DNA from 3 places in the Paenibacillus sp. KACC 21273 genome. Region 1 is predicted to be linked to each of the others. Evidence: predicted binding sites of a transcription regulator. Region 1 holds the regulator's gene; each other region holds the start of a gene.
What was found. Region 1 encodes LexA, which represses DNA repair genes until DNA is damaged. Its sites were predicted from a motif close to CGAACATATGTTCG; they were not measured.
Positions count from the first base shown of each region.

Region 2: the regulator LexA is predicted to act here: its motif matches at 2,581-2,594, upstream of addB (helicase-exonuclease AddAB subunit AddB).
Region 3: the regulator LexA is predicted to act here: its motif matches at 7,974-7,987, upstream of recA (recombinase RecA).

Region 1 covers NZ_CP117876.1:2,244,820-2,255,570, reverse strand. Annotated here, with positions in the region: gene metH (methionine synthase) at 1-2,948, opposite strand, end outside; gene PQ460_RS10205 (cupin domain-containing protein) at 3,167-3,706, shown strand; gene PQ460_RS10200 (HAD family hydrolase) at 3,807-4,604, opposite strand; gene PQ460_RS10195 (methyltransferase) at 4,697-5,218, opposite strand; gene PQ460_RS10190 (DUF896 domain-containing protein) at 5,411-5,611, opposite strand; gene yneA (cell division suppressor protein YneA) at 5,780-6,340, opposite strand; gene lexA (transcriptional repressor LexA) at 6,608-7,234, shown strand; gene PQ460_RS10175 (hypothetical protein) at 7,358-7,828, opposite strand; gene PQ460_RS10170 (hypothetical protein) at 8,100-8,336, opposite strand; gene PQ460_RS10165 (glycoside hydrolase family 127 protein) at 8,362-10,338, opposite strand; gene PQ460_RS10160 (glycoside-pentoside-hexuronide (GPH):cation symporter) at 10,393-10,751, opposite strand, start outside.
Region 2 covers NZ_CP117876.1:1,606,925-1,617,675, forward strand. Annotated here, with positions in the region: gene PQ460_RS07370 (16S rRNA (uracil(1498)-N(3))-methyltransferase) at 1-449, shown strand, start outside; gene PQ460_RS07375 (class I SAM-dependent rRNA methyltransferase) at 496-1,866, shown strand; gene PQ460_RS07380 (hypothetical protein) at 2,136-2,543, shown strand; gene addB (helicase-exonuclease AddAB subunit AddB) at 2,736-6,287, shown strand; gene addA (helicase-exonuclease AddAB subunit AddA) at 6,284-10,435, shown strand; gene PQ460_RS07395 (exonuclease SbcCD subunit D) at 10,556-10,751, shown strand, end outside.
Region 3 covers NZ_CP117876.1:3,372,803-3,383,553, forward strand. Annotated here, with positions in the region: gene miaB (tRNA (N6-isopentenyl adenosine(37)-C2)-methylthiotransferase MiaB) at 1-872, opposite strand, end outside; gene PQ460_RS14655 (L,D-transpeptidase family protein) at 1,042-1,779, opposite strand; gene pduL (phosphate propanoyltransferase) at 1,892-2,464, opposite strand; gene PQ460_RS14665 (stage V sporulation protein S) at 2,743-3,003, opposite strand; gene PQ460_RS14670 (TIGR00282 family metallophosphoesterase) at 3,160-3,954, opposite strand; gene rny (ribonuclease Y) at 4,020-5,561, opposite strand; gene PQ460_RS14680 (regulatory protein RecX) at 5,928-6,689, opposite strand; gene recA (recombinase RecA) at 6,833-7,900, opposite strand; gene PQ460_RS14690 (competence/damage-inducible protein A) at 8,215-9,489, opposite strand; gene pgsA (CDP-diacylglycerol--glycerol-3-phosphate 3-phosphatidyltransferase) at 9,655-10,242, opposite strand; gene PQ460_RS14700 (YajQ family cyclic di-GMP-binding protein) at 10,371-10,751, opposite strand, start outside.

The sequences.
Region 1 (10,751 bases):
AATGTATGCAAAATTCGGCTATGATCTGTTGGATCATATACAATCACATCGTTCCCATTCGATTGAGCCGGGAAAAAGCGATACATCCCATGCGCTTGAATAATATGCTCTGTTAATGCTTTTTGCAATATTTCATCTACGACTGATTTGAGCTGTACTGCCTTCGAATCTTGCTTCGCTAACAATTGCTCTACCGATCCTTTGAGTCCTAGATGATGTCCAAGAAGCATCTGCATATTCACATACGGTAAAATATGACTAAGCGGATAATTACGCAATACATGGCGATCCAGATCAGGTGGAAGATAGATCGGCATATTCGGATCAATATCCGATTTAACTGCGCGAGTTAACACAGGTAATGGTGCTACTTCCACCGCTACCGCTGTATCGATCTCATTTTCAGCCGCCACTTCTGCTTCAATAATCGCTCTCTTTTCAGGATTCATAAGACGGTTGGCAATATCCAGACCATCCATAGCGTCTTTGGCGTATAATACTAAACCTTCATATTCCGGTCGTATCCGGTTCTTGGTGAATTTGCGTGTTAACGCTGCTCCACCTACCATAATAGGAATAGCGATTCCTGCACTACGTAAATCTTGCGCAGTTGTAATCATTTGCTGAGCAGATTTAACCAAAAGACCGGATAGACCTATCGCATCTGCTTTTTCATTGCGATACGCTTCGATAATACGTTCAGGTGGGACTTTGATGCCTAGATTGATAATTTTATAACCATTATTAGATAAAATGATTTCGACGAGATTTTTACCGATATCATGTACATCGCCTTTGACAGTTGCCAGTAAAATCTTACCTTTTACAGACGATTCATTTTTCTCCATAAATTGTTCCAGATAAGCAACAGATGCTTTCATAACCTCGGCACTTTGCAATACTTCAGCTACGATTAGCTCATTATTATTGAATAGTCGTCCTACCTCTTCCATCCCTGCCATCAGCGGGCCATTGATGACTTCGAGTGACGAGTATTTTTGCAATGCTTTTTCCAAATCAGGCAGTAAACCTTCTTTGGTTCCTTCTACCACATAAGAAGCAAGCCGTTCTTCTAACGTAAGATTAGAATCTTGCACTTTCTTTTCTACTTTTTTATTACGAAAAGCAGCTACAAATTCAGCTAATGTAGCATCATTGGTATTATAAAGTAATTCCTCTGCTAAATGACGCTCATGTTCAGGAATAGACGCATACCGTTCTAATTTCTCGGTATTGACGATCGCGTAATCCAGACCTGCTTTGGTGCATTCGTACAAAAATACAGAGTTCAATACTTCACGTCCTGCTTCAGGTAAACCAAACGATATATTACTGATCCCCAAAATTGTATGACAACCTGGAACTTGTTCCTTAATTAAGCGAATACCTTCTATCGTTTCTTTGGCAGAACCAATATACTGTTCATCTCCTGTACCGACAGGAAATACAAGCGGATCAAAAATTAAATCTTCTGTTTTGAGTCCGTATTTGTTCACTAACAATTGTTGCGAACGCTTAGCGACTTCTAACTTATCTTGCGCTGTTATCGCCTGTCCTCGTTCATCAATCGTCCCTACAACTACAGCTGCACCGTATTTATGGATAAGCGGGGTCACATCTTCAAACTTTTCTTCCCCATCTTCAAGGTTAATTGAGTTAATAATTGCTTTCCCTTGCGAATAACGAAGAGCGATATCAATAACAGCTACATCTGTCGTATCGATCATTAATGGAGCTTTAACTTTTTTGACGACTAAATCTAAAAATTTCTCCATATCATACGTTTCATCACGATCGGGATCTTGTACACATACATCGATGACTTGTGCACCATTTTTTACTTGAGCACGAGCGATTTCAGATGCTTCTTCATATTTACCTTCTACAATCAATCGCTTAAATTTACGTGAACCGAGAACATTGGTACGTTCTCCTACCATATAAGGACGATTGTCTTGCTCAATATAAACAGGTTCTATCCCTGACAAAGCAGGTGGATGTGTACCGATCATCGCGCGCGGTGGATATTGAGATAATAATTCATCCATAACACGAATATGATCCGGTGTTGTTCCGCAACAGCCTCCTGCTATATTGAGCCAACCTTGCTCAGCAAAAGCTGCCATTTTGCGTCCTAACGATTCTGGAGATTCATGATAATTCCCATTTTCATCAGGCAAGCCTGCATTGGGATAACAACTAACAGCCGCTCCTGCCATTTCAGACAATGAACGAATATGATCACGCATAAATTCTGGTCCGGTCGCGCAATTCAAGCCTACTGAAATCGGGTTCAAATGTTCTAATGAAATATAAAAAGACTCTATATTTTGTCCGGCAAGCGTTGTACCCATCGGCTCAATTGTACCGGATATCATCAAAGGCAGCTCTATTCCTGTCTGCTTAAACGCATTACGGATACCGATACTACCTGCTTTCACGTTCAGTGTATCTTGCGAGGTTTCTAATAGAAGTACATCTGAGCCGCCTTCTATCAAAGCTACTGCCTGTTCCTGATAACTCTCTACCAGTTCATCGAAAGTGACTCCGCCTGTAACAGACAATGTCTTGGTTGTAGGTCCCATAGCACCTACAACATAACGTGGACGTTCAGCTGTACTGTATTTATCAACAGCTGCTCGGGCAAGCTTAACGGCTGCTAGATTTAATTCACGTGCTTGATCTTGAATATCGTATTCAGCCAGTACTACTGAGGTAGCACCAAATGTATTCGTTTCTATCAAATCTGCACCAGCAGCTAAATATTGCTCATGAATTTCTTGAATAACATCTGGACGTGTTAGAACCAGTATTTCATTACAACCGTCTAGATCATCACTGCCAAAATCGTCTGCCGTTAAATCTCTTTGTTGAATCATCGTCCCCATAGCGCCATCCAAAATCAGAATACGCTGTTCAAGTCTTTCTTGTAGGTCAGGCTTATTCATCTATTCGATCCTCCCCGCAAAACGTTAGGCTTTAGTTTAACAGAAACCTTTTAACTAGAAAAGAATCTTATTTGTGATGTATAAGTGTATTATACTTGTAATTATAAAAGTGAAGATTTTTTATTTAAACTATAAGATGAAGTTTGAATGAAAGTATCGACAAAAAACGCTTTTTCTTTTATAATACAACATAAAAACATTGAAAGAAGGGTAATCCGATGGCTGAAATCAGAATTAGAAATACCAATGAACGAATTGCTGGAGATGACAAGGTTCTGGAGTTTTTGAACAAACATGAGGTTGTATATGAAAAATGGGATGCTTCCAAATTGGCTCCTGAATTGCAAGATAACTTCACACTGACAGATGAGCAAAAACAAGCGGTTTTAGATACGTACGAAGCAGAAATCAAAGACCTTTCAGCACGTCGTGGTTACCGCACATGGGACGTGATCACTTTATCTGAATCTACACCTGATCTGGAAGCTAAATTAGCTAAATTTGAAGAAATTCACACCCATACCGAAGATGAGATTCGTGCGATTGTATCAGGTAATGGTATTTTTATTATCAAAAGCCCTGAGCATGGATACTTTGATGTTGAATTAGAACCAGGTGATGTTATCTCTGTACCTGAGAATACACCTCACTTCTTTACACTGGTTGAAAATCGTAAAATTGTAGCTGTTCGTTTGTTTGTAGAAACAGACGGTTGGATCGCTGTTCCTTTCGAAGACAACTCTTTCCAAAAAGCTTAATGATAGAAATAACAAAATCCCTTACCGATCTACTCGGACAAGGGATTTTTTGTTATGTTTTTAGTTATAGGGCTAAGAACTCATTTGGTGAAAATATAGTTTATGATACCAACTGAGCCGTAATCTGATGAATATCGGTTAAACGTGTAATTTCGTAGTCTGGCTTAATCTCACTATCGTTGACTTTACCATTACGGTTCACCCATACCGACTTGATTCCTGCTGCTAATGCACCTTTGATATCTGTAGTCAGTTTATCTCCGATCATCAACGTTTGCTCTGGCTTCACATCCAATAATTCCAGTGCATGTGCAAAAATCTCTGCATTAGGTTTACCTTTACCAAATGCACCGGATACAACGATCTGATCAAAATAAGGAGCTAACTTGGGTACACCGTCTAACTTCTCTTGTTGTAACGCCGGACAACCATTGGTAAGCAACAATAGCTTGACCTTACCTTGTAATTCATCCAAAATCTGAAATGTCTCTTCATAGATATGCGGACGATTACGTCGTTCTTGTACGAATCGATCAGACAGTTGGAGTGCTAAAGCTTCATCTTCGATCCCCATTGCACTTAGACCTTTACGCCATGATTCTTTGCGATATGTCGGTGCAATCTTCTGCAATTGACGGAATTCAGGTTGTTCGCCTGCGGAAAATTGAGCCCACAAGCCTTCAAACGGATTAATTCCAATCCATTGTGTAAAAGGAAAAGTCTCATAGGATTCATACAGTGCTCTCGCTTCTCGGCGTACTGCTTCTTCCAAAGCTATAGGATCAACACCTGTCGCTCGCTCAGCCACAAGACATGTCTCTGCAAAAGCTTCTTCTATACTGCGTTCATCCCATAATAACGTATCATCTAGATCAAACAAAACCGCTTCAATACTCACTGCCTGTACCTCCTCAACGATCATAATGACTTTAATTATGATAATAGATATTTAGATTAGATAGCATATATAACGATCGATCTCCAAAAAGCTTAAGCTTTTTCTTGAATCGAAATTTTGTGTTGTGCAGCAAATGTGCGTAAATGCTCGCTCATTGCATCTGTATCATAACGGTTTAATGTGCGTGAGAATACCCAGCTTCCACCTTTAGAGCTATGTTCAATCACTACATATCCTTTTTGAAGGCGAATACTTTTTACTTGAGAAGAAGAGATCAGACGATCACGATTAAATTTGGTAGTGATCAATGAATCTCTGCCAATTTTCAAGTACGGTTTGCGGAAATAAAGCATTACGCCAAGTAAAATGTACAAAGCTACAGTAACGATAAAGATCACGCTAAAACCATCAGCTGTTGGATACATAATACCCATCACTGCATAAATAATTCCCAATATAATTAGAGCAGCTGGAAAAACAATGTTTCTTCCTTTATACGCTGTATATTCGGAAATACTGGTTTTGCCACCGATAGAAGATTGACCTTGCTTTCTACGTGCAGCATTAACTTGCTTTGAATTGCGTCGAACTTGCCTTTCCCAGGAACGGGACATACTTTGTTTCCCCCTAATAGATAATGTAAGCCTTACAACAAAAGCAGAAGACTTTGTTCTATCTTATCATGCCAGAACAAGCCCTAAATTTCCATAGCAAAATAGGATGCTCTCTGTAATAACAGCTAGAGCACCCTTCAGTTAGTTCACTTCTTTGTATTTATTAAAGCTGTTACATGATTCTAGTGCTGACTATTTTTTGGTATTATCCGCTTGTTCTGTATCTTCTACAAATTCAATTGTATCTAGTTGTTGACGGAAATTACTGCGAATATTATTTAAGTAAATAGCACGTAACTCGTCACGTTCTACAGTTTCTTCGGCTGTAAGACCTGAACTTTTTTTCTTACGAGCTAATTCATTAATACGTGCAATGAGTGTATCGATATCCATAACTAACCTCCATGTAAGTAATCATCTTGTGACCATCACTAACTTTGACATGTAAAAAAAAGCTTGTCAAGATCAACAGATCTTAACAAACTTTCATCCTATTAATGAGTATATATGCTTATCTAGTAATATCGCTTATACAATAAATATATTTAGAGAACATGTAAATCAATCGTAAGGAATTACGAGAACATCGCCTGCTTGAATCTCACTTGTAGTCAATTGATTCTCACTACGAATCTCAGCGATATAGTCACGTGTATCTGTCTGGGCTGATTTGTATTCACTAGCGATACTCCATAAGCTATCCCCTGAATGAACAACAACTTTTTGTGCAGGACCTTCTACTTTGTCTGCTACTACAAAGTTATGAATTACTCCACCGTATAATAATACACCTGCAAACACAAAACATACCATTAAACGTCCGCCGGATTTCCACTTCACTTTTTGGGCTGTGCTTTGAATAAGATGTAGCGTTTTTTGACGTAATGTTTTTTTGCCTTTAGGTTGAGCTGGTTTACGTATCTTTTGCACATTCGGCAAATATGTCCACTCATCCACTACTACATCTTTGTCCGCTCGTGTGGCATGAATAGCTGCTTGCTGTGATTGTTTCTCCGAATAACTTGTTGATGTATGATGTATATCTGATCCAGATGTATCAATCTGTTGTTCACCATCTTCAGATTGATTGTGGATGCTACGATATGTAGTATATTTTAACATTGTCATCACGCTCCAAACATTTGTTCTTGTTTTCTTAAATTCACTATAACACGAACATATGTTTTACTCAATAGTTTTTTACGAACCTTCGTTCGTGTTTTTTATTGCACCTTTTAGACTATAGATTCTGTCTCTTATACGATGAATAGACTACAAAAAGTAATGAATAACAAAATAAATATACAAATTTTAGAACTTATGTTTGTACGAACGGTAGTTCTATGTTATAATTTTGCCAAACGTTACTAGCATTGGGGTTGATAAGGTATGTCAAAAGTTTCAAGTCGCCAACAGGCCATTTTGGAATTTATCCGAAATGAAGTCAAACTTAAAGGTTACCCGCCATCTGTACGTGAAATTGGTGAAGCTGTAGGTCTTGCTTCTAGTTCTACTGTACATGGTCATCTGGATCGTTTGGAGAAAAAAGGACTGATTCGACGCGACCCGACCAAACCTCGTGCCATCGAGTTGTTGGGTCAAGAAGAGTCTGAAAGTAATATTCTTTTCGCTCAAACGGTATCTCGTGTTCCTATTATTGGAAAAGTAACCGCCGGTGTTCCGATTACAGCTACAGAACATATTGAAGATTACTTCCCTCTACCACAGAATTTTACAGGTGAAGGACAAGTATTTATGCTTTCTGTAGTTGGAGACAGTATGATTGAAGCAGGAATCTATAATGGTGACTACGTAATTGTACGTCAACAACAGACCGCTGATAATGGCGATATTGTTGTAGCCATGACAGAAGACGACGAAGCAACTGTCAAAACGTTCTACAAAGAAAAAGATCATATTCGTCTACAACCAGAAAATCCAATGTATCAGCCACTTCGTCTGACACATGTTACGATTTTGGGTAAAGTTGTAGGATTGTTCCGTAACTTGCACTAAATCACTACTGTACGTTACAGTTCATAGAAGATAGAAAAAGACCGCTACTTTCTAGTAGCGGTCTTTTTTCTTATTTATACGAGAATAATTTAATTTAATTTATTTAGATTCAGAACAATTTCATTATTCTACATATCTCCACAATGCAGTTTTAATTACATGTTCGGCTTCTACTTCACTAAAAGCAACTTCAATCTCTTCTTTGCCTTGTAGAACTTTGTACATCCATACAGGATGCTCTGTTGGATTCAAGTACAATAATTCTACCGCAAGTTTAGGTTTTCCAGAATCATGAGAGCATTTGTATTTGAGATCAGCTTCTCCATAATAATGTTCACGTACATTTTTGTTAACTACAGTTATAGTAATGACAACGAGTGCAATTGTAATAACCAGTTGATTTTCATCTTTCTGAATACTGCAATCTTCTTTAAAATGTTTTTTGATCTCTTCTAAAATGGTAGAAAATTTCATCCATAAATTTTCACAATATTCTAAAAAATGCTCATGAATTTTTAAAGAATATGAAAAAGCTTTTGCGTTCTCTGCTTTCTCTTCCTGTGCACGTATTACCGCAGATTCAATCCAACTCATAATTGCTATCTTCTTTAACTGTAATGACTGAACATATTGAGTACCCAAATTGCAACGTCTTTATCTAACCTTCTACTACTTATTAGATGCCTTTTATACAAGCTGAATACGGTACTTTTTGCTGATATACTTTTAGTTTTTTATTTGATTTCTAACTTCACTCCTCTTATTCATTATGTGATTTCTTCATCATGAGCTAATAATAGGAAATTTATACCTTTTAATTCCAAATAATCACTAAATATCTTATATTTTTAATAGTAAGCTACATTTATCCAAATAGCTTTGTATCCATTAGTTTGGCAAGTAATGCTTTGAAATCTTTACTTTCTGCTTTTTCAGCCAATTGGGCTTCAAGTGTATTGAACTTTTCAGCTAGAAAATAAGCATTTAAAAATACACCTAGATGGTCTTTAGCCACTGCTTCGGCATTATCTTTATCTGATGAATAACTTGAAATGACAGTATACGCAAATTTCTCAGGATCTATTCTCATTTTTGATTTCATCAGGCACTCTCCTTTTCAGTGTTGATTATGCTTGGTTATGCCATACACGCATTTCACCGGATTGTCGGTTAGCCCAGCAATAATAAGGAATAAGTCGTAATGTTGTAGGAGCATACGTGGTAGCTGCTTGAGAAGCATATAATACATCTTCCCACTGCGAAGTAATGATTCTTTTACGTGCCTCTACATCGATCGTACCTATGCCTCCTAGCAACTGTGGATCAAATGTATATTGATAGGTCTGATCTTTATTTAACTGAATTAAATGCAAATGCTCTCCATTATCTACTTCTTCAGCGCAATAAATAAATGGACCACGTCCTATAGCCACTTTGCCAATATCTGCTCTGACTAACGGATGTGCTGTATATTGTTTGATCTCCATCGGTAAAATAAACTCGATCTTGTCATTAGACTGCCATACACGATCAATGTGTAGAAATCCGTTAATGTTTTCCGCTTCTATATGCTCCCCATTGACTATCAATGAATAAGCATCTGCCCAATAAGGCAATCGGAGCGCCAATGTAAAAGCAGTTGGTTGTTCTGTCTGTGTTACAATCGAAACATGACCTTCCCACGGTAAATTCGTTGTTTGTTCAAGCTGTACTTTGTGATGATCTATCTCTAATGTTGCTGTGCTTGTAATAAATAGATTCGTATATATCGCTTTTTGCTCTGATTGAACCATATATATATATTTATGAAGTGAAGTTAATAATCTTGCTAGATTCGGTGGACAGCAAGCACAGCCGAACCATTCGGGGCGTGTAAATTTCACATGACTTTTTCCCGGATCTTTACGGCTGTTCTCTGGACGTACTTCTAACGGATTCACATAGAAAAAATGTTTGCCATCCAGTGCCATACCGCCAATAGCTGTATTATATAATGCTCGCTCTAACACATCGGCATATTCAGAACGTGCTTCATTTTTGAGCATATTAAAAGCAAAGAAAATCAATCCGATCGAAGCACATGTCTCACAGTACATCGTATCATTAGGCAAATCGTAATCCAGTGTAAATGCTTCTCCGTCTACTGTTGATCCTATACCGCCGGTGATATACATACGTTTGGTAATCATATTTTTCCAAAGGAGACGACAAGCTTCTAACATTGCGGTATCGCCTGCTAATAAAGCAACATCTGCCATAGCTGCACACATATAGACAAGTCTAACAGCATGCCCTTCTGCGGTCTGTTGTTCCAAAATCGGTTGATGGGCTTGATAATACTCTAGTGGACGATGACTCATGCCTGCTATAACTGGTTTGGTTCCTGTGTCTTCTGTCTGTTGTCTGGCGAAAAAGGTAGTATCGGTTCCTCGCTCATACAGAAAATAACGACTCAGATTCAGATAACGTTGTTCTTTTGTTAATGAATATAATTTGGTCAACGCCAGCTCTATTTCTTCATGACCGTCGTATCCTTGAATCTGATGTTCTCCTTTGCCAAAAGAAGCATCTATACAATCCGCTAATCGGCAAGCAATCTGGAGCGCTTTTTCATTATGAGTGGATTCATAATAAGCAACTGCTGCTTCGATAAAATGACCTGCACAATACAATTCATGACTTTCAGCCAACTTCTTGAATCTGCGCTCTGGTTCTTCAATAGAGAAGTAAGTATTGAGATAACCATCTTCTTCTTGCGCTAAAGAAATAAGATCAATCACCCCGTCAGCCAATTCTTGTAATTCAGTATCCGCATGAATAGATAATGAGTAAGCCACCGCTTCCAGCCATTTGTATACATCACTGTCCTGAAATACCCAACCATAGTGATTACCTTGCTTCAATCCAGCAGCAATCTTGAAGTTTTCGATAGCATGACTTTTTTCAGACGGAATACTGTTATCATTTCTTTCTTTTTCGATCGTAATATCAGCATTATCATTCAATACATTCCATTGATAAGGAATCATTTCTGTACGGACAAGCTCCCGATAATGAGACCAGAATTGATCTGTAATTGTAAGTGATTGTAAATGTAATGACATCGTATGTCTCTCCTCCTATGGTAGATACTCTATGATCGTCTATAAACCGAATATTTATTTCACTTGAGGTTCAGCATGGTGTTCTTTAATTAACAACTGTCTGCGAATATAACCTTCATTTTTTTCAAAACGTCGATAAAATAACATCGGGATAATTCCCAGTGCAAATACGATAGCAGGCAACCAGATAAACACAAATTGAATACCTGATAATGATTGTGTACTTTGCGCAACGTTAGGCACATAACCGAAAGATGACATAAATTGTGTAGGAATAAATCCTCCTAATCCTGAGCCTGCTTTAATACAAAAAGCACTACCGATTGCTGTTAAAATACCACTTCCACGTAGACCTGACTTCCATTCGCCATAATCGACAGTGTCCGATAACATTGCAAAAGGCATAGAGCAAG
Region 2 (10,751 bases), 640 kb from region 1:
TTGTCCAATATGATGAGCGTAAAGAAGTGAAACGGATTCAACGCTGGAGCAAAATAGCTAAAGAAGCCGCAGAACAAAGTCATCGGAGTCGTGTACCGCAGGTCGATTCACCTGTATCGTGGAAGCAATTATTGAAGCAGTTTGCAGATTATGATTTGATCTGTTTTTGTTATGAAAAAGAAAATGGGCATCAGCTTCGAGATGTTGTTCAACCTTTTGCTGAATCGTTACTGCTAACCAAAGAAACGACTGCAGCCAAAGCGATACGTGTGATGATTGTCGTAGGACCTGAAGGTGGATTTAGTGAACAAGAAGTAGAAGCGGCAGAGGCGAGCGGCGCTATCGTTACAGGGCTAGGACGACGTATCTTGCGTACCGAGACAGCGGCAATGACAGCATTGGCATGTATTATGTATGAAACTGGCGAAATGAACGCTAACAAAGGGTAACGATTATAAATGATTAGCAGGAAAACAAAAAAGGAGTGGAACACTATTGGCAAGCGTGATATTGCAGCCCAAACGTAAAAAAAGATTAGAACAAGCTCATCCATGGGTTTTTCAAAATGAGATTGCTTCGGTTGAAGGAGATCCTATTCCCGGGCAATTGGTTAGTGTACTGACTCATCAGAAGCGTTTTTTAGCTACAGGATATTATAATCCTGCTTCGCAGATCACTGTACGGGTTGTATCGTACCAACCTTTAGAAGAAATGGATACTGCTTTTTTTGTAGAGCGATTTACACGTTGTCTTAAACATCGTAATCGTTTTTTGCCTACTGAAAATGCGTATCGTTTGGTCTATGGAGAAGCTGATTTTCTACCGGGATTGATTGTTGATCGGTTTGGCGAAGTATTGGTTGTACAATTATTGACGTTAGGCATGGATGCTTGTCGTCAACATATTATTGATGCATTGGTACAAGTGATGCAGCCGCTTGGTATTTATGAGCGTAGCGATGTGTCTGTACGTAAATTAGAAGGATTAGAAGAAGTAACAGGTGTGTTGTACGGAGAATGTCCTCGTCATGTGACCGTTACCGAAAATGGTCTATTGATCGAAGTCGATATTGTCGAAGGTCAGAAAACAGGATATTTTTTTGATCAGCGTGAAAATCGTGCTTCGATTGCTCCTTTGATGCTTGGCTGGGGTGATCGTAGCGGAATCGAATTGGCTGAAGTAGAAATAGATGGACATGTAACGCATAAGCCTGTGAATCGCAATGGTAAAATTGTAGATTTCCCTTACTGGGATGGAGCAAATGTGCTAGAGTGCTTTTCACATACCGGAAGCTTTACGCTACATGCGTGTCATTATGGAGCTAAAAAAGTAACTTGTCTTGATATTTCTGCACATGCGATCGAAAGTGCAAAAGAAAATGTACGCTTAAATGGATTTGAAGATCGTGTTGAATTTGTAGTGGATGATGCTTTTGATTATTTGCGCCGTAATGCCAAAGGCTTAGATGAGCGTCAATTACGTAGTAGTGCAGAGAGCAAACAAGATACATCCAAACCGATGACTGCTGCGGGTGGACGTTCTTGGGATGTAGTTATTTTGGATCCACCTGCTTTTGCCAAAACGAAAAGTGCTGTAGCAGGTGCTGTTCGTGGATACAAAGATATCAATTTACACGGCATGAAATTAGTCAATGAAGGTGGATATCTAGTGACAGCTAGTTGTTCTTATCATATGCGTCCTGATCTATTTTTGGAAACGATTCAAGATGCAGCTAAAGATGCTGGCAAAGTATTACGTCTAATTGAATGGCGTGCAGCAGGTAAAGATCACCCGCAAATTTTGGGCGTGGACGAAGGACATTATTTGAAATTCGCTATCTTTGAAGTACGTAGTAAAATGTTTTAAATCGTAATTTTAATAGAGTGTTTATAAAATTGCTAGATGACTTGAATAATCTATTCGTGATTCTGGAATGTTAAAGCTACCTCTTACATGTTAGCTGTTGATCTAGGGTCTCTGTAGTACAATAAACAGTAGACTGTATATGCTTTGAAATATATAATTAATCATTTATTTTAAGTACAACATCCATATTCACAAAGATCATGTATAAATATAAAATCGATCATGAAAGAGGGATTGCATTGTCAGAGCAAAAAAGTGAAATTGAAGCGGTGATCACGCCACTCGGTTATCTGTATGGACGTGATGCGATCTATGTGGATAAGCTTTACTATGGGCTGGGTCGCAGAAGGGTGACGTTAGCAGGTGAGTTTAATGGTGCGCTAGCAAGTAAAAGCGAGTCAGACGATTTTGTCATGTACACGCTTCGCTTTGAAGGGGTGTTCTACTTTAATATGGTAGAACTCGATTTGTATAGTGATCAGCTACCGCCAGGGCAATCGGACATTAAGTCGAACTGGTTGGAATATCGTCAGTCTCCACTTTTGGAACGAGCGCAGCAGAAGCAAGAGCTAAAGGAACTGCGTCATTTTATACTGTTTACGTATGATGATGTGTTTGAAATTGCCTGTCAGCGTTATGAGTTAGAACTACATCCGAACAAGAGCAACGCCGAATAGTCATTGTCAGATGGCTATTCTTTTTTTATAATAAAATAGAACACATATTCGCTACTTATCGGGTTAGCAGTTTCCAAGTGCGGCGTTCTACAAAAAGGAGTTTTCGCGACGTCAACATCGATTGCACCGCTCTAATAGAACAATTTTTATGCATCGTGAAGACTATAATATAATAAATAAGGGTGAACTCATATGCCATTGCATTTTTTATTAGGTCGCTCTGGAAGTGGCAAAACGACCACCATCACTAAGCGAATCATTGATAATATTACACAACAACCTGATGGATCGCCTATCTTGCTACTGGTTCCTGAACAGGGTTCTTTTCAAGCCCAATATGCACTTGTTCGTTCTCATCAATCCAAAGGAAATGTACGTGTACAAACGTATGGTTTTCGCCGTCTAGCTAATTGGGTGCTACAAGATGTTGGAGGAAGTGCCAAAACACCGATTGGTGAAGAAGGTAAAAAAATGCTTCTTTATCGACTCATTCAGCGACACCAATCGCAATTGCGGATGTTCGGCACATCTAGCGATCAATTTGGTTTTATCGGCAAATTAAGCGAATTATATAATGAATTTAAGCGTCATACAATTACGTTAGAGCAATTAACTGAATATAGTGAACGATTATCAACATCAGCTCGTTCTCCTTTATTAATTGATAAATTGCATGATTTACAACGTATTTATCAAGACTTTGAACAGGATTTGCAAGGATTATATGTCGATGGAGAAAATACACTAACTGATCTTGCTTTAGCGATTCCAGAATCACAGGTGCTTCATAATATTGATATTTGGATCGATGGATTTCATAGCTTTACCCCACAAGAATATGATGTGATTGCAGCATTATTGCAAAAAGCCAATTCAGTGACGATTGCTTTAACATTAGATCGTCCTTATGATGGTGAACCTCCTCATGAATTGGAGCTTTTTCACCAGACAGCTACTACCTATATCAAATTAAAGCAGTATGCTAACGCTATTGATGAGTCTTTTACGATAGATGTTGAGAATCTTTCAGAGAACCCTGTGGATATCCCAGTTCGGTTTCAATCTAGTCCGCAGTTAGCTCACTTAGAAAATGCGTATCGTTCTTCTCATCGCTGGCAACAAGCACCTTATATTAAGCAAGCTGGTGAACGTCAGGATATTTATACGTATGCTGCACCTGATCGTCGTTCAGAAGTAGAAAGTGCTATTCGGGAAATGATCCGGCTTGCTCGTGAAGAAGGTGCACGCTGGCAAGAGATGGGTGTATTTGTCCGTCAGTTGTCTGATTACGAACATATTATTGCACCGTTACTGCAAGATTATGAGATTCCTTATTTTCTAGATCAGAAGCGTAGTATATTGCAACATCCATTAGCAGAGTTTATACGTTCAGCGTTGGATATTGTGCAATATTTCTGGCGATATGAAGATGTGTTCCGTTGTATCAAAACCGGGTTGTTGCTTCCAGATGATGGACGTGTAACAACAGAAGATATAGACCGTCTGGAAAATGTAGTACTGGCTTCTGGGATTCATGGATCACGCTGGACAGATGGACACCCGTGGAAAGGCATCCCTAGTCTTTCACTAGAAGCTGGTGATGATGTCAAAGAGATCAGTGAACGTGAATTAGTAGAAGGACAGCGTATGCAACAAGCCCGTCAGCTTGTAATCGATCCGTTGTACCGTTTTGAAAAAAGAATCAAAAAAGCGAAGCACGCCAAAGAAATGTGTATCGCTCTTTATCAGTTATTAGAAGATTGCAATATTGCATTGCATTTGGAAAAAATGAGTACACATGCTACGGCACAAGGTAATCCTTTACGTGCTCGTGAACATATTCAGATTTATGGCGAAATTATTGATTTGTTGGATCAAATGGTTGATATTATGGCAGAAGATCAGATCGATCTGGGAACTTTTGCAGGCTTACTGGAAACAGGACTCAGCGGTATTCGATTAGGGATTGTACCACCAGCGATCGATCAGGTGTTAATCGGTTCTATGGATCGTACCCGCCCTATGGATATTAAATATGGATTTGTATTAGGTATGAATGAAGGCATCGTGCCTTCCCTTTTTCCAGACAGTGGTATTCTAAGTGAACCGGAACGAACCAATATGTTAGAAGGCGGATTAGAATTATCTCCGGGTAGTAAACGATTGTTGTTAAATGAGCAATTTTTGATTTATCATGCGCTAACAGTGGCAAGTTCTAAGTTATGGCTTAGTTATGCGTTAACAGATGATGAAGATAAAGGACTTTTGCCTTCTGAAGTGATTACGAATGTGCATAAGTTATTTCCTTTTTTACAACATCAATCGGTGGTCTCTCCATTATCGGCTCAGTCTGACCATATAGCATCTTTGCAATATGTAAGCACTGCTACAACAACGTTACCGCATTTGATAGCCCAGCTACGAGAGTGGAGTCGCGGAACAACGATTGCAAACACATGGTGGCATGTATTGAATTGGTACACCACACATGAAGCATGGAGACCACAGGTCAGTATGTTAGTACAGTCTTTATTTTATAAAAATACAGGTGATTTGTTAGATAGTGATACCAGTCGACATTTATACGGACAGACGTTACGTACCAGTGTATCTGGAATGGAACAATTTGTATCTTGTCCTTTTGCTCACTTTGCTTCGCGTGGCTTGAGATTGCGAGAGCGTCAAGAATATCGCCTGAAAGCACCGGATATCGGTCAATTGTTTCATGCTTCATTAACCGATCTTGCTACGATGCTCAAAGAGCAAGGACGCGCATGGGGGCAATTGACTCGTGAAGAATGTGTAGAGATTGCGTATGAAGCCGTCGATAAGCATATTCCACGTCTGCAAGGACAGATTCTTTCCAGTTCCAAGCGCTACAATTATATTTCACGTAAATTGCGTGAGATTGTAAGTCGTGCTTCTGTGATGTTAGGAGAGCAAGCACGTCGTGGAGATTTTGAGCCGCTCTATTTAGAACTTGCATTTGGACCTAATGGAGAATGGCCACCCCTTCGTTTTACACTAGAAAATGGATGTACGATGGAAATTGTAGGACGAATTGATCGGGTAGATGTAGCGGAAGGTGATAATACTTTATTGCTACGGATTATCGATTACAAGTCTAGCCAGACTGATCTCAAATTGCATGAAGTGTATTACGGACTCGCTTTGCAGATGCTGACGTATCTAGATGTGCTATTAACTCATGCAGAAGAACAATTAGGTCAATCAGCACAGCCTGCCGGCGCACTGTATTTCCATGTGCATAATCCTATGCTACAAGCAGGTAATGGACTGAGTATGGAACAATCGGAGCAAGAAATGCTGAAGCGTTTCAAAATGAAAGGATTATTGCTAGCTGATCGTGATGTAATTGGCAAAATGGACAATGAACTGGATAAAGGATATTCTGCTATTTTACCTGTAGCAGTCAAAGCAGATGGAGGATTCTATAGCAGTTCTGCGGTTGCAACAGTGGATCAATGGCAAGAATTACTGCGTAATGTACGTCAGACGGCACAGGAAATCGGCACCCAAATCACAGATGGAACTACACAGATTACTCCTTATCGTATAGAACAGGAAAAAGCATGTGATTACTGTGATTACAAATCAGTCTGTCAATTTGATGAATCTTTAAAAGAAAACCAATATAAATCACTGCAAAAACCGGGCAAAAATGAAACATGGGAATTGTTGCAAAACCGCCATGACTACCAGAAAGGAGACTCACCTTCATGATCGATAACGATAACAATGAATATATGGATGATCTATTGGCAGACAATGATCAAGTATTGTCCCATAGACAGGAGATACCGAAGCCAGAACATAGTACGTGGACAGATGATCAATGGAAAGCAATCTCTTTAGATGGTGGCAATATGCTAGTAGCAGCAGCGGCAGGTTCTGGTAAAACAGCAGTTCTGGTTGAACGTATTATTCGTCAAGTGACTGATCCTATTCAGCCAATGGATGTAGATCGGATGTTAGTAGCTACATTTACCAAAGCAGCGGCTACCGAGATGAGACAACGGATACGGGCTGCTCTCGATAAAGAAGTATTGCGTCGTCCAGAAGATGATCATTTGCGTCAACAATTGGCTTTGTTAAGCCAAGCATCGATTACGACATTGCATTCTTTTTGCTTAGAAATTATTCAGCGTTATTATTCGATGATTCCGCTTGATCCTGGTTTTCGTATTGCTACTGCGAACGAATGTGATATTTTGCGTGAAGAATTGTTGGAAGAATTATTTGAAGAGAAATATACCGAGGAAGAAGAGCGGGATAATAAGCAATTTTATCGCTTAATGAATTGGTTCGGCGGTGAGCGTAGCGATGATGCTGCTTTAGTTTTGGTGGAGCGTCTTTATCATTTTGCGCGTAGTCATCCATGGCCTGAATACTGGTTAGAACGTACAGCAGCAGAATTTAATGTGACAGATGGTTCTTCGTTGCAGAATACGTCATGGGTTCAGAATATTATGACAGATATCGCTTTGACGTTACAGGGCATTGAAGCTGTACTGCATCAGGCGATAGATACAGCATTATTGCCGGGCGGCCCTTTAGCTTACGCAGATAGTTTGCGAGACGATTTAGAAGTGATTCATCATTTGCAGTCTGCGATGAGTATTCAGCCATGGGAACAGTTATATACCGTTTTCCAAAGTGCTGCTTTTGGTAAATTAAAAGCGGTACGCAAAGACGGAATCGATCCGCAATTACAAGAAACAGTAAAACAATTGCGTGAAAATGCGAAAAAATCGTTAGCTGAGATCAAAAGTCTATTTTTTGGCAGAACACCGGATGAATTTGCACAAGAACTACGTGAAACTTTTCCACTAATGAAAGAATTAACAGAACTTGTGATTCGTTTTAGTCAAAAATATCAACAGGAAAAACAGCGTAAAGGCTGGGTAGATTTTGCGGATCTAGAACATTATGCTCTTCATATATTGCGTCATCCCGATTCTACACCTGAACATGTGATTCCTTCGCAAGTGGCTCTGGAATATCGGGAACGATTTGATCAGGTTATGCTGGATGAATATCAAGATACCAATTCTGTACAGGAAGAGTTAGTACAGCTTATTTCACGGGATACGGTCGGTAATCGCTTTATGGTTGGTGATGTGAAGCAAAGTATTTATCGCTTTCGCTTGGCAGAACCAGGTCTGTTCTTAGATAAATATGAAAAGTATCAAGATGATTGGCAAGGAGAAGGACGACGGATCGATCTATCTCGTAATTTCCGTAGTCGTCATCAAGTGGTCGATGCTGTTAATATGATTTTTAGACAGATTATGAATAAAACAGTTGCCGAAATTGAATATGATGAACGAGCAGAATTAGTAGCAGGTGCAACTTATCCACCTGGCGATGAATCTGCATATTCACCGGAATGCTGGATTATTGATCGTGCAGGCAGTGGGGCAAGTTCTGATTACAATAATGCAGAGGATAGCAGTGATATCGATGGATATATAAATGAAGCTTCCGAAATGGAATCTGCTCGCTTAGAAGCACAAGCGATTGCTGTAAGAGTACGCGAGATGGTAGAGCCAGACGGCAAGCCATTACTTATTTACGATAAGTCAGTCGATGGATTACGTCCGGCAGAATATCGAGATATGGTGATTTTGCTACGCTCTACAGCAGCATGGGCACCACTGATACTAGAAGAACTACAACGTGAAGGTATACCTGCTTATAGTGAACTGAATCAAGGATTTTTTGAAGCGGTTGAAGTAAAAATTATATTATCATTATTAGCTGTCATTGATAATCCGCAACAAGATATTCCACTGGCTTCTGTTCTACGTTCACCGATTGTTGGTTTAAATGAAGATCAACTGGCAACGATTCGGTTATTTGGCAAAGACACTTCGTATTATCAAGCGATGATGTTAGCAGCTGAACATATGCGAGAACAACCAGAGGAATGGAGTTACAAATTACTTCATTTTCTTCAACAACTTGATCAATGGCGATTAGCAGCACGTGAAGGTGAATTAGGCGATCTAATCTGGCGTATTTACCGTGATACTGGTTATCTAGACTGGTTAGCTGGATTGCCGGGAGGGTTACAACGTCAACATCATTTACGAATCTTATATGATCGTGCTCGTAAATTTGAAGTATCTACTTCTTCGCGAGGATTGTTTCGCTTTATGCGCTTTATTCGTCGTTTGCAAGATACAGATGGTGATCTAGGGGCTACAGCTTCTGTCGATGGACAAGAAAATGCGATTCGGATTATGACGATTCATAAAAGTAAAGGTTTAGAGTTTCCAGTCGTGTTTCTAGCAGGTATGTCCAAAATGTTCAATATGCAAGATTTGAATACTTCTTTTTTGATGCATAAAGAATTAGGATTTGGGCCTAAATTTGTCGATGAAGATACACGTGTCAGCTATCCAACATTGCCGAACTTAGCGATTCGTCGTCGTACTGCAACTGAATTGTTAGCAGAGGAAATGCGTGTATTGTATGTTGCTTTGACTCGTCCGCGGGATAAGCTGATTATGATTGGAACGGTCAAAGATATCGACAAAAAAATCTCAGCATGGAGTCAGGTTCAGAACTCCGATTATATGCAATTGCCTGATTATGTACTAGCCAAAAGTCGTACCTATCTTGATTGGGTAGGGCCAGCATTAATGCGTCATCGTGCGGCTTCTATATTCCGTGAGCGCAATGAAATTGCTGCAGGGCCTTACTCTGCCTGCTTAGCAGATGATCCTACTCCATGGAGTATTACGATTCTAGATAGTCGTCAATTACAATCCAAAACAGAAGATACCGAGCAATCTATTACTGCTTTGCGTGAGCATGATCCCAAGTGGATAGCTTTGCAACAAATAGCAGATGGTGAGCAGGTACAACCTGTAACAGTTGTTGAAAATGATCAAGCAATTGAAGATAGTCATGCGCAGGGACAAGCTGATGATGTGGAACAAAGACTGAGCTGGCAATATCCTTATGAATTGTCTACTCATATTGCTGCCAAAACAACAATCAGTGAAATCAAGCGACAATTAGTGTCAGAAGAATCTCCATCGGTTGATGGAATACATGAATCTCTGGATCAACGTGTTACTATTGGACGGTATACAGATCAACCACATGATCCATCGTCCATAGAGACAACAGAAACGTCAGGTGCTAATCCATTTTTGATGAGTACTATTTTACAGCGCGCAGGTATTCTTCTGGAAAATCAAGCAGAGTATCAGACACAATCAGTAGAGCAAATATCTCCTGCTGTAGAATCTGATCTTTCTTCTGATTATTCAGCTACCGCATCGACTGATATGAGCGAGTCAGTAGCTGGAAGCACACTTCAATTGCAACGTCCTAAATTTATGGAACAGCGTGGATTGAGCGGAGCAGAGCGAGGAACAGCGTATCATACAGTGATGCAACGAGTTCCTTTAGATCAAGGGCATATCGATCTTACAATCGTAGAACAGACCAAAGCTGATCTAGTTCAGCGGCAAATTTTGCGTCAGGATCAAGCTGATAGTGTACATGCAGACGAGATTGTTGCTTTTTTTGCTACACCTTTAGGTCAACAAATGTTACAAGCTACCGAGATTAGACGAGAACTGGCATTTAGTTATGGTATTCCAATCAATGATGCAGGTGACAAGATTTTATCGCAAGGGATTGTAGATTGTATTTTCCGTATAAATGATCAATGGATTATTGTTGATTACAAAACCGATCGTATATTGGATAGCCACGGAGGCGTAGAAGCGCTCAAAGAGCGTTATCGTATTCAACTTCAATTGTATGCTCAAGCTATTCAAGATTCATTGAATTGGAAAGTAGATCAATTATGGCTTTATTTCTTTGATCGTAACGAAGCGGTAGAGATTTAAATCATAAGGTGGTTTGTTACCAGAAGGTCTAGTCTTCAATAAAGCTAGAACTTTCTGGTCGCAAACCTCCTTTTATCTGTATTTATTTAAAATAAATGATCATGTAAAAAGGAGAAAGCTATGCGTATTTTACATACAGCAGACTGGCATTTTGGTCGTACGTTAGAAGGCAGAAGTCGCCTTGAAGAACAAATCGCTTTTGTCGATGAATTGGTTCAGATTGCAGATGATCAACAAGCAGATCTGATTCTGATGGCAGGCGACGTATATGATTCTGTTAATCCACCTGCTGCGGCAGAACAATTATTTTATGAAG
Region 3 (10,751 bases), 1.1 Mb from region 1:
AAATCTCCAAATGTATAGTTCATACCTGTCAAGTCTTTGCCATAAGCATTAACATTTTGACCTAGTAGTGTAATTTCTTTAAATCCTTGACGTGCTAGTTCACGCACTTCAGCGATCACATCTTGCGGAAGACGACTGCGTTCTTTACCACGTGTAAAAGGCACGATGCAATACGTACAGAATTTATCGCATCCATACATAATATTTACCCAACCACGCATACCCTGCCGCTTTTTCGGTAAATTTTCGACGATATCTCCTTCTTTGGACCAGACCTCGACGACCATTTCTTTACTGAATAGCGATTCTTGAATCAAATAAGGCAGACGGTGAATATTATGTGTACCAAAGATCATATCGACAAAACCATGCTTTTGCATAATACGATTAACGACGCCTTCTTCTTGAGACATGCAACCGCATACGCCTAATAATAGTCCTGGCTTTTCAAGTTTTAATGTTTTGAGATGACCCAATTCACCAAATACTCGATCTTCTGCATTTTCGCGAATAGCGCACGTATTTAACAAAATAATATCTGCTTCTTCACGACTTTCTGTGGCTTGATAGCCCATCTGTTCTAACATACCTTTGATCGTCTCAGAATCGTGCTCATTCATCTGACAACCAAATGTATAGACAAGATAATGCTTGCCTATCCCAACAGTACGTAGTTCTTCTGGAATACTTCCCTCATAGACAACTTGCACATCTTGTTTACCACGTTTCTTTTCTTCACGTTGATTCGGTTCAGATATAATATGGATTTCCCGACCTCGGATACGAATTTTTTTGCCGTTTTCATCTTCTGAAATCACTTTAGCATCCGAAAAATCAAAGTACTTGGAATAATCCTTAATTTCTTTTGACATGCTGCCACTCCCCACTGTAAGCATCATTCTAAAGTTTCTGTATGCCTCTTCCAACATCTTAAAAAAGCATTACTGCTAATTATATCATGCTTACTCTATTATAAAAAGCTGTCAAATCGTACCTGTTCCACCAGTACAATGGTTCATGTTCTTAGTTACTTAACAAGATTTAACGAGCACTTACTGTACCGATACGAATCTTAGGCGATTTGGCAGGATCAATTGCTTTTAATACTTTTAACAAATTGGCTTCTGATAAAGCGATACACCCATCTGTCGGTTGGGTGGAACTTCTCCATTTGTGTACAAAAATCGCACTGCCTTTGCCTTTTACAATCGGATTGATATTGTAATTAACCACCATTCCATATTTATAAAGAGGATTATTCATTTTCTCATAAGATGCCCAGCGTTGGTTGGGGTCGCCCGATTCTGTCACTTTCTGATTATAATCACTAGAATTCACATCATCGACCCAGTAATCTTGAGCGGTGTATTGTTCATAATCTACTTGTAACCCTGTAGGTTTAGGTGCTGTGCCAAACGCTGTTCCTAATAAATATGTACCGATTGGTGTTTTACCATCCCCTTCTTTGGTTTTGCCCAGTCCATGCTTACCCAAGACCACAGGTAATGCCGATAATTGCAGTGTCCATTGTCCATTTTGTTTGGTATATACCTGAAGTGTGCCTTTAAATGTATTGTTGTGTACAGCAGTAACGAGAACCACCTGTTCTGTATGCAATTGATCAAATGTCCGAAAAAGATTTTGCTGATACGCATCTTGTTGAGCGCTAGGCAGATTGGATGCTGCTATACTTACCGATGTGGTTGTATTCGTGATAGCACTTAATGTATATAAAATGATCGCTAATGATATCCATTTGCCTATACTTTTACATGACATCTATATTCCTCCATTGTATATTTGATTTTAATAAGGAATGTACCATAAAAAAGATAAACAAAAAAGCCTATTTCTATAGAGCGAAATAGGCTTTTTGTCTATCTATTTATGATTAATCGATAATTTCAGCAGTGTCACCAGTCGCAGCACCGGAAGCATTTGCTTCATCTGTATCAATGTGCATATCCAAAGCGAAAGAATCGGATACACGTGCAATGACGTTTTCAAGAACAAGACCACGTTCACCAGACAAACGCACTTTTAACAATTCTTGATCTTTAATTCCCCATTTTTCTGCATCAGAAGTATGGAAATGAATATGACGTGCAGCTACAATCACGCCTTCTTCGATTTGCACTTCACCAGCTGGTCCTTTTAGAAGTACACCCGGTGTACCATCGATTTTACCAGACTCACGAACAGGAGCTTTCACACCAATAGCGAAAGAATCCGTACGAGAGATTTCCAATTGTGTTGCTGGACGAGCAGGTCCCAAAATACGAACTTTTTCAAACGTTCCTTTGCTTCCTACTACAGCAACCGTTTCATTAGCAGCAAATTGTCCTGGTTGGGACAACGGTTTGAATTCTGTTAATTGGTAACCTTCACCAAATAATACTTCGATATGTTCTTGGGTTAGATGAATATGACGTGCTGACACGCCTACAGGTACGATTTTACTCATGTAATCACTCACTCCTCTATTATTCTCTATTTCATTTGCACTTTGTAACAAAACGCACATACTCGTACATTTGCAAAATGCATGCTACTTTATTATACATCTTTTGTACCAAAAATGAAAAGCAACTCAGCAAAAAGACCTCCAAGCTTATAAAACAAGCTTACAGGTCCCAAGTATGCAAACAAATGACCACTTTCACCATCATCTCTGTTGCAAGAGGTATACGCTATGATCGTTAGGACTATAGGTATCTACTTACGTTCAGGATAGCAGCAGTATTATCTAGGTTCTACAATCAATTTCATGGCGGTTCTGTCTTCTCCATCAATCACAATGTCCGTAAAGGCTGGAATACAAATCAGGTCAACTCCACTTGGTGCTACGAATCCCCGGGCAATAGCTACTGCTTTAATCGCTTGATTAAGGGCGCCTGCTCCAATGGCTTGAAGTTCAGCGGCACCTCTTTCACGCAATACACCTGCCAATGCTCCTGCTACAGAATTCGGGTTGGATTTTGCTGAAACTTTTAATACTTCCATGATAAGTACCTCCCCTGGGAATGAATGATGGCTTGATTCCATGATTAGTAGATAATATTCGACAACATCTCTACTGTTCCTGCTGAATTAAATCAAAAATCGATTATTTTCAGAGAAAATTTATAAAGATTTTAAACATCCTGCTTCTACTTGAAACTATTCCATATGCCATTCATCTTCATACATGCGAATCTTTTCGATCTTTTTCGCTCTACCGGTCTGATCGTCTATATCCACATACACAGCATGAAAATGCCATTTGCCTTCACAAACTTGAAAACGTGCTGGCAACTGTGTCTGAAATTTATATAATACCGCATCACGCTGCATACCGAGTACGCCTTCATACGAGCCTACCATCCCTGTATCGGTCAGATAAGCTGTTCCGCCGGGTAGTAAGGTATCGTCATTACTTTGTACATGAGTGTGTGTACCAACGACCATAGAAGCTCTACCATCCAAATGCCATCCCATAGCAATCTTTTCAGAAGTGGCTTCTGCATGGAAATCAACTAATACGCAATTTACTTTCCCTTTAAGCTCATCCATAATCTCATCGACTTTGCGAAAAGGACAATCGATCGCTGGTAAAAAGGTACGACCCTGTAGGTTAACAATACCTAACTGCTTACCGCCAGCTTTGATAATCGTATATCCACGACCAGGCGTACCTGGAGGAAAGTTAGCGGGACGAATCATACGAGGTTCATCATCTATAAATTCAAAAATCTCTTTGTTGTCCCATGTATGGTTACCCATCGTTATACCATGTACACCCATTTCAAAAAGTTGACGTGCAATCCCTCGTGTAATTCCTCGACCTGAAGCAGAATTTTCGGCATTCGCTATGATGATGTCCGGGGTATACTTTGATTTTAACCGAGGTAGCGTCTCTTTAATCGCTTTACGACCTGTACTTCCTACAATATCTCCAATAAAAATAACTTTAATGATAATTCCTCCATCCACGAAGAGAAAAAGTGACCTGATTGCCAGGTCACTTTTCGCATCGTTCTTTATTTTGCGTAATCGACTGCTCTCGTTTCACGGATTACAGTGACTTTGATATGTCCTGGATAATCCAGTTCATTTTCGATCATTTTGGTAATATCGCGTGCCAAACGGAAACTATCTGCATCATCCACTTTATCCGGTTGAACCATAACACGAATTTCGCGTCCGGCTTGAATAGCATAAGATTTCTCTACGCCTTCAAAGGATTCAGAGATTTCTTCTAGTTTCTCCAGACGACGGATATACGTTTCTAATGTTTCACGACGTGCGCCTGGTCTTGCGGCAGACAATGCATCTGCTGCACCAACAAGCATCGCTATAATAGAAGTTGCTTCCGTGTCGCCATGGTGAGACGCAATACTGTTAATAACGACTGGATGTTCTTTGTATTTCTTAGCCAACTCTACGCCAATCTCTACATGAGAACCTTCCACTTCGTGATCTAGTGCTTTACCGATATCATGCAGTAAGCCTGCACGTTTCGCTAATGTGATATCTTGTCCCAATTCGGAAGCCATTAGGCCGGTAAGGTAAGCCACTTCCATGGAGTGCTTGAGTACGTTTTGACCGTAACTGGTACGGAATTTGAGACGACCCAAAATTTTGATAAGATCTGGATGAAGTCCATGTACGCCAACTTCAAATGTAGATTGCTCACCGTATTCACGGATACGCTCATCCACTTCGCGGCGTGCTTTATCCACCATTTCTTCAATTCTTGCAGGATGTATACGTCCATCTGCTACCAGTTTTTCAAGAGCTGTACGGGCAATTTCACGGCGAATCGGGTCAAATCCAGAAAGGATAACAGCTTCCGGTGTATCATCGATAATTAAATCGATACCTGTAAGTGTCTCCAATGCACGAATATTACGACCTTCACGACCGATAATTCTGCCTTTCATTTCTTCATTAGGCAAGGTGACAACAGAGACGGTAGTCTCGGCTACATGATCAGCAGCACAACGTTGAATAGCAAGAGTAATAATCTCACGAGAACGTTTGTCTGCTTCATTTTTCGCCTGTTGTTCAATATCCTTGATCATTTGTGATGTTTCGTGGCGAACTTCCTGCTCCACGTTGCTCAAAATGATACCACGAGCATCTTCCATCGACAGATTAGAAATTCGTTCGAGTTCCGCAACCTGACTGGTGTGAAGTTGTTCGATTTGTTGCTGAGTCTCTTCAATACGTTTCTCTTTGTTAGCCACTTGTTCTTCTTTGCGTTCTAATGATTCAATTTTTTTATCCAGCGACTCTTCCTTCTGCAACAATCGTCTTTCCAGGCGTTGATTTTCATTACGACGCTCACGAATGTCTTTTTCAGCTTCAGTTCTGAGTTTGTGCACTTCGTCTTTTGCTTCCAGAACTGTTTCTTTCTTTTGTGCTTCTGCTTCTTTCTTCGCACTTTCTACGATTTGGATAGCAGCTTGTTCAGCACTAGAAATTTTAGCTTCTGCAAGAGACTTGCGAATAAAATATCCGACCAAGAACCCAAAGAATAATGCGGCAACAACGAGAATTGTGGTCCAGAGAACTTCCATTCTGTTCACCTCCTCGCTGATTCCTCCAAGGTATTCCCTGGGAATTACATGTTCATTGGTTAATCGATGATTCGTCCCTTATGCATTTGTTTCATTGCTCATGCGGGTACATGTGCTAATTCCCTGTTCATAGGGAGATCAAACATTCTAAAATTCTTCAGAAATGCCTTGCTACAGAATCCATGATCACCTTCATCTTATCACCTGCCGGGAAAAGATGACGTAAAAATGACAATCTGCACAAGTACATTTTATTATTTGCCAAAAGACATTGTCAAGCAATTGCCGTAACCGTATTTATAGATGTCAAGTTTGTTACCCCAAATAAAGCGGTTATTCTGTTTTATTATATTTGGATTTTGGCGGTTATTCCCAATCATCTTCTGGTTTTTGTTGAACAGCTTCCAATGCTTTCCTTACAATATCCGAAGAATATCCTCTTCTCATTAAAAAAGCCATTGTTTTTCTTTTTTTATCAAAAACTTCTCCCGAAGTGGATTTCCATTTTTTTTCTGCCAATATAGTAGCACTGGCTATCTCATCATCTGGATCGATATCTTCCAAAGCTTGCTCAATATTTTCTTTATTTACACCTTTTTGGCGTAATTCTTGTCTAATCCATACTTTACCTTTTTTCTGACTTTTGACTCTTTGCTTCGCCCACTGTTGAGCATATAACTCATCATCGATCAGTTTCTCTTGTTGTAATCGCACCAGAGTCGTTTCGATAATTTCAGGATGGATTTCTTTTTCTTTGAGTTTGCGTGCAATCTCAGTACGAGTTCTTGCTTTACGGCTTAAATAATTTAAAGATTCTGCATATGCTGTTTGACGTTCATTCGCAATAACAATATTCTCTAGTTCTTCTTTAGAAAAAGACATCCCTTTTAACAGCCTATATTTGATCATAACATCTTCATGTACCATAAGAGCCAATTCCCCGAAAGATAATTTGTAATGATGCCTAGGCTTACGTAGAGGGGTTACAGCGGTAATCTCTACTTCACCTTCCTCGGGAAACCCATCTAAGCGTTCTCCTTCATCTGCATAGATATCCCATTCTTCATCGCCCTCAGGTTCAGATGTAGTATTTGATGTTTTTTTGGAATAACGACGATAATCAGCCATAATTGTTTCCTTTCGTCTATCTATATTTTAAATCAGTGTATAGTGCTCATATGAATCTCTTATTAAATATAAATAAAAAACGCCCTGAACGTATTTCACGTCCTGGGCGCTACAGGATTTAAGCTTGAAGCATCTTAAAGTTATTATTCAGTTGCTTTAGAGAATAATTCTTGCTCTTCAAGACTCTCTTTTTCTTTTTCTTCAGCAGATGGTTCTTCAACCACTGTTGTTAAATTGCTAGATACACGAATTTTTTGCTCGATGATATCTGCAATATGCGGATTTTCTTTCAAGAATTGTTTAGAGTTCTCACGACCTTGACCCATACGTTCACCTTCGTAAGAGTACCAAGCACCACTTTTATTTACAATATCGTGTTCTACACCGATATCGATCAAGCTACCTTCTTTAGAGATACCTTCTCCGTACATGATATCTACTTCAGCTTGTTTGAATGGAGGAGCAACTTTGTTTTTAACAACTTTGATACGTGTACGGTTACCAACAACATCGTTACCGTTTTTGATTGCTTCTATACGACGTACGTCTAAACGTACAGTGGAGTAGAATTTAAGTGCACGACCACCTGGAGTTGTCTCAGGGTTACCAAACATAACTCCAACTTTTTCACGAAGCTGATTGATAAAGATTGTGATTGTTTTGGATTTACTGATTGCACCAGACAATTTACGCAAAGCTTGAGACATCAAACGTGCTTGCAAACCAACGTGAGAATCTCCCATTTCGCCTTCGATCTCTGCTTTTGGTACCAATGCTGCTACAGAATCGACAACGATAATATCAACAGCACCACTACGTACAAGTGCTTCAGCGATTTCTAGACCTTGCTCACCTGTATCTGGTTGAGAAAGTAGTAATTCATCAATGTTAACGCCTAAGTTTTTAGCATATTGAGGATCTAGAGCATGCTCTGCATCGATAAATGCTGCTTGTCCTCCAGCTTTTTGAACTTCTGCAATTGCATGAAGCGCTACAGTTGTTTTACCAGAAGATTCTGGTCCGTATATTTCGATAATACGTCCTCTTGGCATACCGCCTGTACCCAAAGCAATATCTAATGCAATAGATCCACTAGGAATAACTTCAACTTGCATATGAGTGGATTCTCCAAGTTTCATAACTGAACCTTTACCGAATTGCTTCTCTATTTGACGAAGCGCCATATCTAACGCTGCACGACGATCTGACAATAAACTCACGTCCCTCTTCTTCTTATTTATACTCTAATTATACTACTTTTTTTCTCATTTGCCAAGCTTTTTTCGAACATATATTCGTGTTTTTGATATGAAATCCATATTATATTACATTTATTGGTAATAAATCAGGATTTCATTTTTTTACGTAACTTTTTTACTTTTTGGGGTGTAAACATAAAAAAACCGCAACAAATAAATTTGCTGCGGTTCTTCCGTCTGCGCTTATTTTACCATAGTAGAACTATACATTGCAACATATGCTTGGCGTGATATGACGTCTGTTACACACGTCTGTGCGCATTTTGTCACTGTGGTAAAGATTCCTTCTGAAGTTCACTTAAACGAAGCCACAAACGGTACAGAATACTTTTGGCAGCGCGAACACGAATCGACTCACGATTGCCACGTATATTTAATTCAAATACCTGTGTAGGTTGATTCCGTTCTGCGAGTCCAATATAGACTAATCCCACAGGTTTGCGTTCTGAAGATCCCGGGCCAGCTACACCGGTAATCGAAACAGCAAAATCAGTATCTAATATCTTTCTTGCTTCATCGGCTAATACTTCGGCTACTTCCGGGCTTACTGCTCCTGGAGCTTCTTCGCCTTCTAACAATTCACGAGGCACATTTAACATTTTTTCTTTCATTTCGTTGGAATAGCAGACGATTCCACCAAGAAATACATTTCCACTTCCCGGGATAGCAGTTAGATTCTGCATTAATAGACCACCTGTGCAACTTTCTGCTGCTGTGAGTGTCAATTTCATACCTGTCATCATCAGCAAAATCTGTTCTTCGATTCCGATATCTTGATCAGCATACATATGGTCAGGCAAACGTTCCCGAATTTGAGATTCCATCTGTTTGAGTTTGACCATGGCTTCTTTTTCTGTAGCCGCTTTGGTTGTCAGACGAATCGTGACTTCGGCTTCTTTGGCATATGGAGCAATTGTAGGATCACTTTGATCGTTAATCAGATCAATCAATGCTTCCTCCAATGCAGATTCACCAATACCGGCAAATTTAAGCATTTTCGAATAAATAGGATGCTCATCTGTTAATACATGTTCTAACAACCATGGTTTTGCTTCATTTTCAAACATAGGCTGTAACTCTTTTGGTGGGCCTGGTAGAACAATATAATATTTTTCTTTATCTTCAATTGCTATACCGACAGCAAGCCCTGTGGAATTTGCCAATACATGGCTATTCTCAATAACCAGTGCTTGACGACGATTATTTTCAGTCATCGTAATATTTCTACCTTCAAAAAAGCTTGCGACTTTTTCCATAGAAGAAGGATCTATATAAATAGATCTGCCTAGCACTTCAGCTAATGCATCTTTGGTTAAATCATCTTGTGTTGGTCCGATCCCGCCTGAAAATAAAATAACATCTGCACGACTACTAGCAAGCTCAATCGCTTGTTTGAGTCGATTTAAGTTATCCCCTACTACAGTCTGATAATATACATCTATTCCTATATAGGATAATTGTTGAGATAAATATCTGGCATTCGTATTCGTAATTTGACCTAGTAATAGTTCTGTACCTACTGCGATAATTTCTGCTTTCATTACAAGTGCCTCCTCGTTATTAGGGTTGCTCTGTGATGTAAGTGCTTAAAAAATAAACCAATCATACCTATGGCAAAAGGAAAAGGCAATAGAGAGAACCCTATTGCCACTTACGCTGCATTACTTGTTATATCACCTATTTGCTGTTAAACAGAAACAGGTAGTTTATTCGGAAAAATGAATAACCGATTTGTTTTTGACAAAATAATCAATCCCTGAATAGATGGTGATCAACGTAGCTATCCAGATCATAATTTCTGCAAATGGAATACCTAATAGAGCAAATGGAAAATTGTTAATCATCAAAGCAGAAATCGCAATAATTTGTGTAATCGTTTTGGCTTTGCCCCAATTGCTAGCAGCCATTACTTTACCATCTAATAAAGCGATCTGACGAAGTCCTGTGACTGCAAATTCGCGACTGATAATAACTACAACCATCCATGCTTCACATTTGCCCAGTGCAACCAAAGAGATCAAAGCAGCAGATACTAATAATTTATCAGCCAAAGGATCAAGTAATTTGCCTAGATTCGTTACCAAGTTACGACTACGGGCAATATGTCCGTCAATTCCATCTGTACTGGCTGCAATAATAAAAATTAATGCTGCAATCAGATCGTTATAACTGACCTCAAAAGATGCTCCAATTTTTAAAAGCCCTTCTCCAAACGAAAAATTAACGAGCAGGAACAACATCATCACTGGTACTAAGAAAATACGTGTAAGCGTTATGCGATTAGGTAAATTCATTGTGTATCCTCCTTGCTGTATCTATTGTCCACAGCGAACCAATGATATGTAATTGCTCCCGCCTGCATCTTTTGTTTCATACTTTTACTGCCTCCATCAATTCTATAGCAAATAGGATAATACCGTGTTTATTTCATATTGGTGAATTGAAGATCCACAGTAAGGTCAGCTTTGCGAAGCAATTGAATCACTGCTTGCAAATCATCTCTATTCTTTCCGGTAACCCGAATCTGATCGCCTTGAATCTGACTTTTTACTTTCAGCTTCGCATCGCGAATCAATGTATTGATTTTTTTGGAGTTTTCTTGATCGATGCCTTGTTTTAATTTGAGTCGTTGACGTACTGTTCCCATCGAAGCAGACTCTATTGTTCCATATTCTATATTTTTGATCGGCAATCCTCTTTTGATCATTTTAGATTGCAAAATATCGATCAAAGCACCCAACTTATAATCGTCATCCGAAACAACAACTAATGTTTCTTTTTCCAAAGTTAGACTACTTTTGCT